Regions from separate parts of the Streptomyces sp. NPDC001816 genome, predicted to be linked through region 1. Evidence: riboswitches for the same ligand, from Rfam matches in the RefSeq annotation. Region 1 holds a riboswitch; each other region holds the start of a gene.
What was found. A riboswitch is a leader RNA that binds a small molecule or an ion and turns the genes downstream of it on or off. The one in region 1 is predicted to bind cobalamin.

Region 1 (3,263 bases):
GGCCGCCGCGCTCGGCCTCGACGCCTCGGTGGAACCGGAACTCTCCGGTCTGGACGTGGGCCGGTGGCGGGGGCGGACGCTGGACGACGTCGGTGCCGTCGAGCCGGAAGCAGTAGCCCGCTGGCTGGCCGATCCCGGTGCTGCACCGCATGGCGGCGAGTCGGTGCGGGAGCTGTGTGCGCGGGTCGCGCGCTGGCTGGAGACGAGTGGGCCGGCGGACGGCAGGACGATCGCCGTGGTGGAGCCCGAGGTCGTACGGGCCGTGGTGGTGCACGCGTTGGGCGCACCCGAGGCGGCGTTCTGGCGCCTCGACGTCCCGCCGCTCACGGCGACGGAGGTCACCTGCCGGTCCGGGCGCTGGAACGTGCGGCTCGGACACGGCCTCGCCCAGCCTGGCGAGTGACGGCGGTCAGAAAGTCGCGTCCCGATGGCGACGCAGCAGTGCCGCTATCGCGCACCGCAGGCAGTCGGTGTCCGTGGCACCGGTCGTGGCGTGGTCGCCCTGGCAGTCGGGCACCGCCCGCCGGCCCGGGCCCTCATCCCGGGTGCTGCATACGGTCGTTGGGCCACCGACCAGGGCCTCCAGCTCGTCGAGCAGTCTCTCGGTCCGTTTGACCTGCTGGGCGAGTACCCGTACCCGCGCGCTCTGGCCGCCGATCTGGCGTCGGCTGGCGATGAGTTGGGCGTACTCCTCCATGGTCAGGGCGACCGCCTCACGTCCGCCGAGCGTGATGTGGCGCGGTTCGGGACGTCGTCTGGCCACTCGGCTCCTCCGCTCGTCGCCTCCGCCGGTGTCCCGGAAACGCGAGAGGGCCCCCGGACGGTTCCGAAGGGCCCTGTCGTGTCCTGAAGGGATCAGTGCGTGGCGGGAACTCTTCGCCCGGACGCGGTGGTCGCGGGCTTCGGGTTCAGCTGCCGCTCGGCCAACTCGCCGAAGAGCAGGCCGAATCCGCCCCACAGAACGGCCTGGATGGCCAGTGCGGAGAGGCGGAACCGCCACAGCAGGGTGGCCGGGAAGTCCTTCGGCACCTCGTTGACGACCGGCAGGAAGGCGTACGCCAGGCCGATCGCGACGGCGAAGGCGGCGACCGCGACGACGGACGCGTACCAGGTGCCCAGGGTGGGTGCGAGGCGCTTGCCCAGGATGGTGGCGGCGACCGCCAGGAGCACGCTGAGCAGCATCATCAGGAAGTACAGGGTCGTCCGCCTGCCGATGGTGTCGGGCTCACCGACCGACGGCGGGTTGGCCGGGTACTTCAGGAACGGGACGACGTACACGGCGAGCAGCGCGCAGCCGGACAGCAGCAGTGCGGTCGCCCGCGGGCTGAAGCGGCCGACACGGCCGAGCGCGACGCAGAAGGCGAGCGCGGCGATGCCGCCGAAGGCGACCCCGTAGACGAGGACACCGGTGGCGAGGCCCAGGGTGGACTGCAGGGAGCGGGAGACGACCTCCATCCCGTGCTCGTGAGTGTGGGCGTCCTCGAAGCTGATCGCGCTGTCGACGTTCGGCTCACCCAGGAAGTAGGCGGCGACCAGGGCGAGCACGCCGGCGGCCAGGCCGGCGAGCATGCCCCGGACGAGAAGGTTTCTCACGGTTGCGGAGTTCATGGTCGAGCGGCGTCCCTCGCGTCAGTGGCAGGGGAAGCCGAGCAGGTGGCGTGCGTCGTGCACCCACTCGTGGACGTCCGTGCCGTTGAACACGGAGGTGGCGCCCTGCTCGGCGCCGACGAAGTACAGCAGGACGAGCATGAGGATGCCGAAGAAGACCGCCCACGGAGCGATCGCCTTGAGCGGCAGCGTGGCGGGAACGGCGGGGGTGGTGGCTGTCGGCTGGGCGACGGTCTGCGCCATGGCAGGACCTCCTCTGGGAGTTCGCGTCCCATCTCGGTGGTGCACATGACGACGGCCACGGGTCTGACTCACGGGACACCCAGGGGTGTTCCGCATACAGTGGCGCGACCGTTCCGGATTCCCACCGGCTTCCGTCTCGCCGTCGTCGATATCGGACAGACCGTACCGCGTGGCGCGTGCACGGCCAAGACCGCCTCGTCCTTCGTGATCTTCCTCTCGCGTCGGCCGCTGCGCTGACGGCGGGTCGGGTCTGCCGGGCCCTGCGGCCCGGCAGACCTGCTCCGTCCTCGTGCCGCTAGCCGCGGCGGCCCGACGGATCGGGTGCGACCGTGTCCCGGTTCTGGCCGGGAACCGAACCGGTGTCAGGCGATCCGGCACCGGCCGCTTCCCGCGCCTGGTCCCCGTGGCCCGGCCACCACGCCGCATGGCCGATCAGCGCGGTGAGGCTCGGCGTGAAGAACATCGCCATCACGAAGGCGGCGACCGCGATGCCGAAGGAGACCGCGAAACCCATCTCTGTCAGCAGCGAGTTGCCCGCCAGCATCATGGTGGCGAAGGTAGCCGCCAGGATGAAGCCGGCCGCCGCCACGGTCGGCCCGGCGTGCCGGAGCGCCATGCCGGCCGCCTCGCGGGGCTCGCGGCCCTCGCGGGCCTCCTCGCGGAGCCGGGCGATCATGAGGATGTTGTAGTCGGTGCCGATGGCGACCACGAACAGGTACATGATCACCGGGAGCATGAACATCAGACCCGAGTGCCCCTGCCCCTCCTGGAAGATCCAGACCGTGGCACCGAGGGTGGCACCGAAGCCGAGGCCCACCGAGGCCATCAGGTACCAGGGGGCGACCACACTGCGCAGCAGCAGCCCCAGGATGATCATGATGAGGAGGGCGGCGACGGGGAAGACCGTCCGGTAGTCGTGGTTGACGGCCGTGGCGATGTCCTTGTAGATCGAGGACATGCCGCCGACGACGGCTTCGGTGCCCTTGGGGGCGTCGGAGTGCGCGACGTCGCGCACCTCGCCCACGGCATCGATCGCCTTGTCCGTCGACGCCTCGTACTTGAGCGTGACGGTGAAGTCGGCGGTGGTGCCGGCCTTGTTCAGCTGGGTCAGGCGGGCGTTCGCGACGCCGTCCACGGCCCCGAGCTTCTGCGCGTACGCGTCCAGGCCGGACTTGTCCAGCTGCTTGCCGTCGGTGCTGGACAGGAAGACGTCGGTGGGTGCGGCGGCGCCCGCCGAGTACGCCTTCTGCATCTCGTCCTGGACGACCATGGATTCCTTGGTCTTGGGCATGGAGCCCGCCGCCAGGTCGAACGTGGCGTTGAAGCCGAGGGTGCCGAGCGACAGTGCGACCAGGACGAGGCCGGACACCGCGGCGGTCAGCGCCGGGCGGCGCTGCACGCCGCGGCCGAGG
Region 2 (3,263 bases), on a different contig from region 1:
GCCTCGATCCAGTTCGCCTACCCGGCCACGACCGGCCGGCTGACCCACCTGGACATGGACCCGGCCGCCGCGTACGAGCCGTCCGCCGAGCGCATGGTCCTCACCCGGCAGCCCGGCGACCACGTCACGGCGGCCGCCCACGCCGACCCCGAGGACCGCCTCGCGCACTGGGTGGCGGAGGGCGAGACCCCGACGGACTGCGCGCACACCCTGCGCCGCATGGCCCGCCACCTGACCGTGGCCGTCACCCCACCGGCCCAGCCGTACGCCGCCTAGCAGGCCAACACCCGCACCGGCTACACCCCCTCGACCTCGCGCCCACCACCCGACCGCATCGCCCTCACCTCGCAACCCAGCAACCACGTCACAGCAGCCGCCCACGCAGACCCCGAAGACCCCCTCGCCACTGGGCGGCAAAGGGCGAAACCCCCACGGACTCCACTCACACCCTGCGCCACATGGCCCACCACCTGAGCGCGGCCGTCGGCCCCACGGCCCGGCCGCATGCGGACCAGTGTCCCGGCACTAGAAAGCCAGCGACCGGATCAACTTCTCGGCATCCCCGAGCAGTTCGACCTCCCGGCGGCTCATCGTCGGATTGACCGCCCGGCGCCGGCGGGCCTCGGCCAGTCCCGCTTCCGTGAGATCGGAGGGGTCGGCGAGCAGGGCCGTGAGCATCGCGAGGGCCGGAGGGGCGAGCGGTTCGCCGCCGACGGCGACTTGAGCGAGGATCACCGCGGTCATGCCCCAGTCGAGCCCCGGACGCCCATCCTCGGCGTTGGACCAGTCGATGACCCGGGGCCCGTCCGGGGTGAGCATCACGTTGTCCGGGTGCAGGTCCAGATGCAGCACGCGGGCCTCAGGGTCATCGGCGTCCCGACCGGGCACCGCGTGCAACTGCCGCAGCAGCCGGGCCAGCAGCGCGCCCGCCTCCCGGGCGTCGATCCGGCCCTCGGCGAACCCGCTCAGCATCGTCGGCCCGGACAGCCGCTCCATCACCAGGTCGGTGCGCGAGCCGGAGTGCCGCACCCGGGGCGCCGGGTACCCATGCCTGCGCACGTGCTCCATCACGGCCCCCTCGGCGGCCGCGTCCCCCCAGCCCTCGCGGTCCCGGCGCAGCACCCACGCCTCGTCGATCTCGTACACATCGGCTGAACGCCCCGACCCCAGCAGTCTCCCCGTAGCTGTCATGGCCGTGACCCTAGTCACCGTCCCGCTGTGCCCACAGCCACCCCTCAGCGCGCGCACGGCTGCCGGTAAAGTGGCGGCGTCGTCATCACACCCGTACGGGGGGAAGCCGGTGCAATTCCGGCGCTGACCCGCAACCGTAAATCGTCCGCCCCGGACGGTGAGCCGGACTGCCCCGCCCGGGACGTTGACCGGCTCGCGTGCGCGGCGACCCGCAGCGCACGGCACCGTCGAGGTTTACGGAGCCGAGCCGCCCGGGTGTTCCCGTGCGCTGCCGGTTCCCCGCAGGAGAGGCAGTCGCCGACCATGAACGTCCGCCGCAGTGCAGCGGCTCTCGCCGCCGTAGGTGTGCTGGCCGCCGCCGCACCCGCCATGGCCGCCGGCCCGTCCCCGTCCGCGCCTGCGAAGGTGACGATCCCGGCCGGTCTGTTCGGCAAGACGGACCCCACGTACGACGGTGTCTGGCGCCAGTCGCTCGCCCTGCTCGCCCAGCGGACGCTCGGCTACCGCCCGGCCGGCTCGGCCGTGGACTGGCTGGTCGGGCAGCAGTGCGACAAGGGCGGCTTCGCCGCGTTCCGGGCCGACACCGCCAAGCCCTGCGAGGGCAAGGGCGGCGCCCAGCCCGACACCAACAGCACGGCCGCCGCCGTCCAGGCGCTGCAGGCGGTCGGCGGTCACGACGCCGAGGTCCGCAAGGCCCTGGTCTGGCTGACGACGCTGCAGAACGAGGACGGCGGCTGGGGCTACTCACCCGGCGCTCCCAGCGACACCAACTCCACCGGAGTCGTCATCGGCGCGTTCGCCGCGGTCGGCCAGGACCCCGCCAAGCTGCACGTTCGGGGCAAGAGCCCGTACGAGCTGCTGGCCAAGTTCTCCCTGCCGTGCGACGGCACCGGGGGCGGAGCGCTCGCCTACCAGCCGGACAAGAAGGGCAAGCTGGTCGCCAACGCGGACGCGACGGCGGCCGGCGTGCTGGGCGCGCTCGACAAGGGGTTCGCGCCGAAGGCCGGGAAGGCCCCGGAGCAGAGCTCCATCTGCCGCAACTCCGACAAGCCCACCCCGGCCGAGGTGGCGAGCGACGGCGCCGCTTACCTGGGGAAGGCCATGAACTCCGACGGGTACCTGAAGTCCGCCCTGCCCGGGGCCAAGGACCAGCCCGACTACGGCAACACGGCGGACGCGGTCGTCGCGCTCGCCGCGAAGGGCTGGGCGGGGCAGGCGAAGAAGCCGTACGCCTGGCTGGAGAAGAACGCGGCGAAGTGGGCGGAGCAGAGCGGCCCGGCCGCCTACGCCGAGCTGGTCTTCGCCGCGCACGCGATGGGTGAGGACCCGCACGACTTCGGCGGCACGGACCTGGCGCAGGCGCTCAACGCGACGGGCCCGGCGCCGCAGAAGGCCGCCGCCACCGCGGAGCCCGGCAAGCGCGCCGAGCACGACTCGGGCACCGGTGTCTGGTGGATCGTAGGTGCCGGCCTCGTCTTCGGCGTCGGCATCGGCATCCTGCTCAGCGGCCGCCGGAAGCGGCAGCAGCTGTGACCGCCGTCCGCCGTGCCGCGGCCCTGCTGGTCGCCGCGCTCGTCCTCCTCGCCGGTGCCGCCCAGGCGCACGCCACCGGTTACCGCTACTGGTCGTTCTGGGAGCGGGACGGCGGCCGCTGGACGTACGCCACCCAGGGCCCGTCGACCGCCCGTCCCGACGACGGCGCGATCCAGGGCTTCCGCTTCGCGGTGAGCGAGGACTCCGCGGACGCCAGCCGGCCGCGCGGCACGGCGGACTTCGCCACGATCTGCGCGGGGACGCCCGCGAAGCCGGGTACGAAGCGGGTCGCCCTCGTCATCGACTTCGGCACGCCCGCGGACGCCCCGTCCGGCGAGACCCCGCCGACCCGCCGCACCGCCTGCGCGCGCGTCTCCCCCGACGCGACGACGGCCGAGGCCCTGGCAGCCACCGCGAAGCCGCTCCGCTACGACACCAACGCCCTGTTGTGCGCGATCGCCGGGTATCCCCACAAGGGCTGCGGGGAGCAGGTGTCCGCCGACGGCACGGAGAAGAAGCCGACGGCTGCCGACGAGAAG
Region 3 (3,263 bases), 410 kb from region 1:
CCCGCTTTGCCGATGCCAGGGCCCTCAAGTCCTACGCCGGAGCAGCACCAGTGACCCGGGCATCCGGCAAGAGCGTCTCCGTCAGGGCCCGCCGGATCAAGAACCAGCGTCTCGCTGCTGCCGGCTACGTCTGGTCGTTCGCGTCCCTGACGGCCTCAGTCGGCGCCAGGGCTCACTACGACCGCAGACGCACCACCGGCGACCGGCACATCTCAGCCCTGCGAAATCTCTTCAACCGCATGATCGGGTGCTTGCACCACTGCCTCGACAAACAAGTCCACTACGACGAAACCATCGCCTTCCCCTCCCGCCCCGAGCCCATCCTCACTGCCGCAGCTTGACCGCTTAACCCCATCGGATGTCTGATCGTCGACCGGCACGGAACCCCGCTCGCCGTCACGCTCACCGGCGGCAACCGGCACGACGTCACCCAGCTTCTGCCCCTGCTGAACGCGGTTCCCCCGATCCGGGGCCTGCGGGGACGCCCTCGGCGCAAGCCCCGGCGACTGTACGCCGACCGGGGCTATGACTTCGACAAGTACCGCCGCCTGCTGTGGAAACGCGGCATCAAACCCGTGATCGCCCGACGCGATGCCGCCCACGGCTCCGGACTGGGCAAGGTCCGCTGGGTAGTCCAGCGCGCCTTCGCCTGGCTTCACCAGTTCAAACGACTCCGCATCCGCTACGAAAGACGTGCTGACCTCCATCACGGCCTGCTCGAACTGGCCTGCAGCCTCATATGCCTCCGCCGCCTGCAGACCTCGTTGTGAAACGATCAGTCAGTCGCCCAGGACCCGCTCCCACAGCAGCCCATCCCGCCAGCTCCCGTCGAGAAAGATCGAGGAGTGTGCGACGCCGTACGGGCTGAACCCGTTGCGGCGCAGCACCCGTTGCGACGGCAGATTCTCCAGATTGGTGGACGCCTCAGCGCGGTGCAACCCGAGTTCGTCCGTCATCACCTGGAGTACAAGCCCGACGGCGCGCCCGGCGTGCCCTTGATTTTGGGCGACGCTGGCGATCCAGTAACCAACGGAACCGCGGCGAAGGTGGGGCTGCGGCAGAATGCCTCCGACGGTGACCTGCCCGATCACCCGGTCGTCGGCGAGTACCACACCCGGCCAGGCCGCGCCGGCCCGGTATCCGGCCAGCAGCCTGTCGATCCGCTCCGCCTGGCCCTCCGGGGTGAAGAAGTCGGCCGGCTGGGCCGGTTCCCACGGCCGGAAAGCCTCGAAGTCCCGCACTCTATGCGCGGCGATCGGGGCGGCATCGGCGGGCTCTATCAGGCGGATCCTGGTGCTGCTGCACATGGGCTGATCCTCGTCGCGGTGCGTCGGATGAGACCGGCCAGCCTATGCGAGCCGCCAGAGCCGACACTGCGTCATCAGGTGCTGGGTCCTCCACTGCCCAGTGGAGATCGCATGTTCGCAGCGCACAACCGTCTGGCCAAGCACTTCATTCTGAAATGATCAGTAAGACGAACGGTTCCTGCCGTCACCACGCACGGTGGCACGAGGCGGTGCAAGACCGCCGACGGTGGTCCCGCGCACCTCGCCGGGCCAGCGGTACAGTCGAGTCGAGCAGTCGCAGGGAAATCCGGTGAGAATCCGGAACTGTCCCACAACGGTGTACCTCCCTGGCCGGAGAATCCGAGGACCTGCCTGCCCGAACGAACCCGGCGCCTGGCCGGGTCCTTCGGCAGGGCACCGGGACAGCGCGCGCACGGACCTGATGCCCAACTCGGAAAGTGTTGGGCATCTTTGCTGTCGGACCCCCTATCTCCACGCCGAAGGGTTGGAGCCGCGACCGCGGACTCCTCAGCCAGGGGCGCAGCGGGCCCGCGAGCGGGAGACCGACTCGCGGACGGGCCGCGACCAGGCAGGGCGCGGCTCTACATGTGACGTCGTCCTGCTCAACCTCAGAGCGCCGAGGGCACCGGGAGGAGGAGGCAGAGTCCTCTGGAGACGGGCGCGGGGCTGCTGATCGGCATGGATGCCGAGCACCGGCGCCCGACCGCCATCGACGAGCTGCCCGCCCATTCCACCGTGTTGCTGTTCGCCAACGGACTGATCGAGCGCCGCGGCGAATCCCTCGACCACGGGCTGACCCGGCTGCGCCAGCACGCCGCCGCCCTCGCCCGCGAGCCCCTGGACGTCTTCTGCGACGAACTGCTGAGGGGGCTCGGCGCCGACAGCACCGACGACATCGCGTTGCTCGCCCTGCGCTCCACCCCACCGGCCGGCACCTGATCCGGTCGGCGCCCGCGGCCAGGTGCCGCAACCGACGTCAGGACTCTGCCCGTCCGGCGTACAACCTCTTGCCCGCCGACACTCGTTGATCTCGGCATGGCAGCACAACGACCCGACGCAGGTGCCTACTACACGCAGTGGCGGGAGCAGTTGCGGCGGGTCCTGGCATGCAGCGAGCCGGCGTTCATCAATCGCCTGGGCGTTGCCTGCGACGAGGGCGGCATGAACGAGCATCACCCGCGGTTGACGACTCGCCCGGTCCCGCCCGGATGTGATCTGTCGCCAGCTCATCCGCGACTGCCGAAGCACGGAGGCTGCCCGAACCGCTTGACACAGACAGGTGCCGGTTGAAGCAGCTCGACCGGCAGATCAGCGATGCCTTCCGCACCCAGCCGCGCCGCCGTCATCGCCCTCGCACGCCGCCGCGCCGCCGTTCTGTGGGCTCTTCTTCGCGACAACCGCCCCTTCACCACCGCGCCGCCACCAGCACGCGTAGCCACAGCAGCCTGACTCGGCCAAGACGACCAGATGGGCCACCTACCTGGCGTCAGTGATCAAGACCGTGCTTGTGCAGTGCCGCACACCGAAGATCATCAGTGCTGCTGCGAGGACGGTCGTACCCGACGCGGCTGCGTGCCACGGCCGTGGGTTCGCATTGGCCGTTCTGAGTGGGACGGCGTCACGGGCCATGTCGGAGTCCTTGTGTGGCAGGGCCATGCGTCCACCGAACGCTCGGAGCGGCGCAACCTCTCCCAGCGTGGCACGACCGTGCTCCACCGGCATCCTGAGCTGTGACGTCAGAGCCCATCCAACAGGCCGAGCCTCGGGCCGTCTCAGGGCCGTACGAGGGTGCACAACGGCGACCGACGCAGCCTTCACGGGGGAAGCAGCGTCCCCAGTGGTCCCAGGTCGATGTTGAGGTCGGCGAGCGTGAGGCCGTAGTGGTCGCAGAGTTCGGACATCCGGTCGTGGAGCAGCATCAGGGTCAGACCGAGCCGTTCTTCCTGCTCCTCGGTG

Region 2: linked by a shared signal. The riboswitch ahead of ACFYZZ_RS11270 (prenyltransferase/squalene oxidase repeat-containing protein) and the one ahead of ACFYZZ_RS08490 (CbtB-domain containing protein) in region 1 are both predicted to bind cobalamin.
Region 3: linked by a shared signal. The riboswitch ahead of ACFYZZ_RS10730 (SpoIIE family protein phosphatase) and the one ahead of ACFYZZ_RS08490 (CbtB-domain containing protein) in region 1 are both predicted to bind cobalamin.

Annotation. Positions count from the first base shown of each region.
Region 1 is NZ_JBIATY010000002.1:606,365-609,627, reverse strand. It holds gene ACFYZZ_RS08505 (histidine phosphatase family protein) at 1-403, shown strand, start outside; gene ACFYZZ_RS08500 (hypothetical protein) at 410-763, opposite strand; gene ACFYZZ_RS08495 (CbtA family protein) at 856-1,608, opposite strand; gene ACFYZZ_RS08490 (CbtB-domain containing protein) at 1,630-1,851, opposite strand; cobalamin riboswitch at 1,888-2,030, opposite strand; gene ACFYZZ_RS08485 (MMPL family transporter) at 2,147-3,263, opposite strand, start outside.
Region 2 is NZ_JBIATY010000003.1:57,542-60,804, forward strand. It holds gene ACFYZZ_RS11260 (hypothetical protein) at 1-276, shown strand, start outside; gene ACFYZZ_RS11265 (phosphotransferase family protein) at 526-1,191, opposite strand; cobalamin riboswitch at 1,250-1,385, shown strand; gene ACFYZZ_RS11270 (prenyltransferase/squalene oxidase repeat-containing protein) at 1,495-2,724, shown strand; gene ACFYZZ_RS11275 (SCO2322 family protein) at 2,721-3,263, shown strand, end outside.
Region 3 is NZ_JBIATY010000002.1:1,020,438-1,023,700, reverse strand. It holds gene ACFYZZ_RS10745 (IS110 family transposase) at 1-341, shown strand, start outside; partial or broken gene ACFYZZ_RS10740 (IS5 family transposase) at 363-770, shown strand; gene ACFYZZ_RS10735 (GNAT family N-acetyltransferase) at 780-1,307, opposite strand; cobalamin riboswitch at 1,544-1,677, shown strand; gene ACFYZZ_RS10730 (SpoIIE family protein phosphatase) at 1,986-2,246, shown strand; gene ACFYZZ_RS10725 (gas vesicle protein K) at 3,122-3,263, opposite strand, start outside.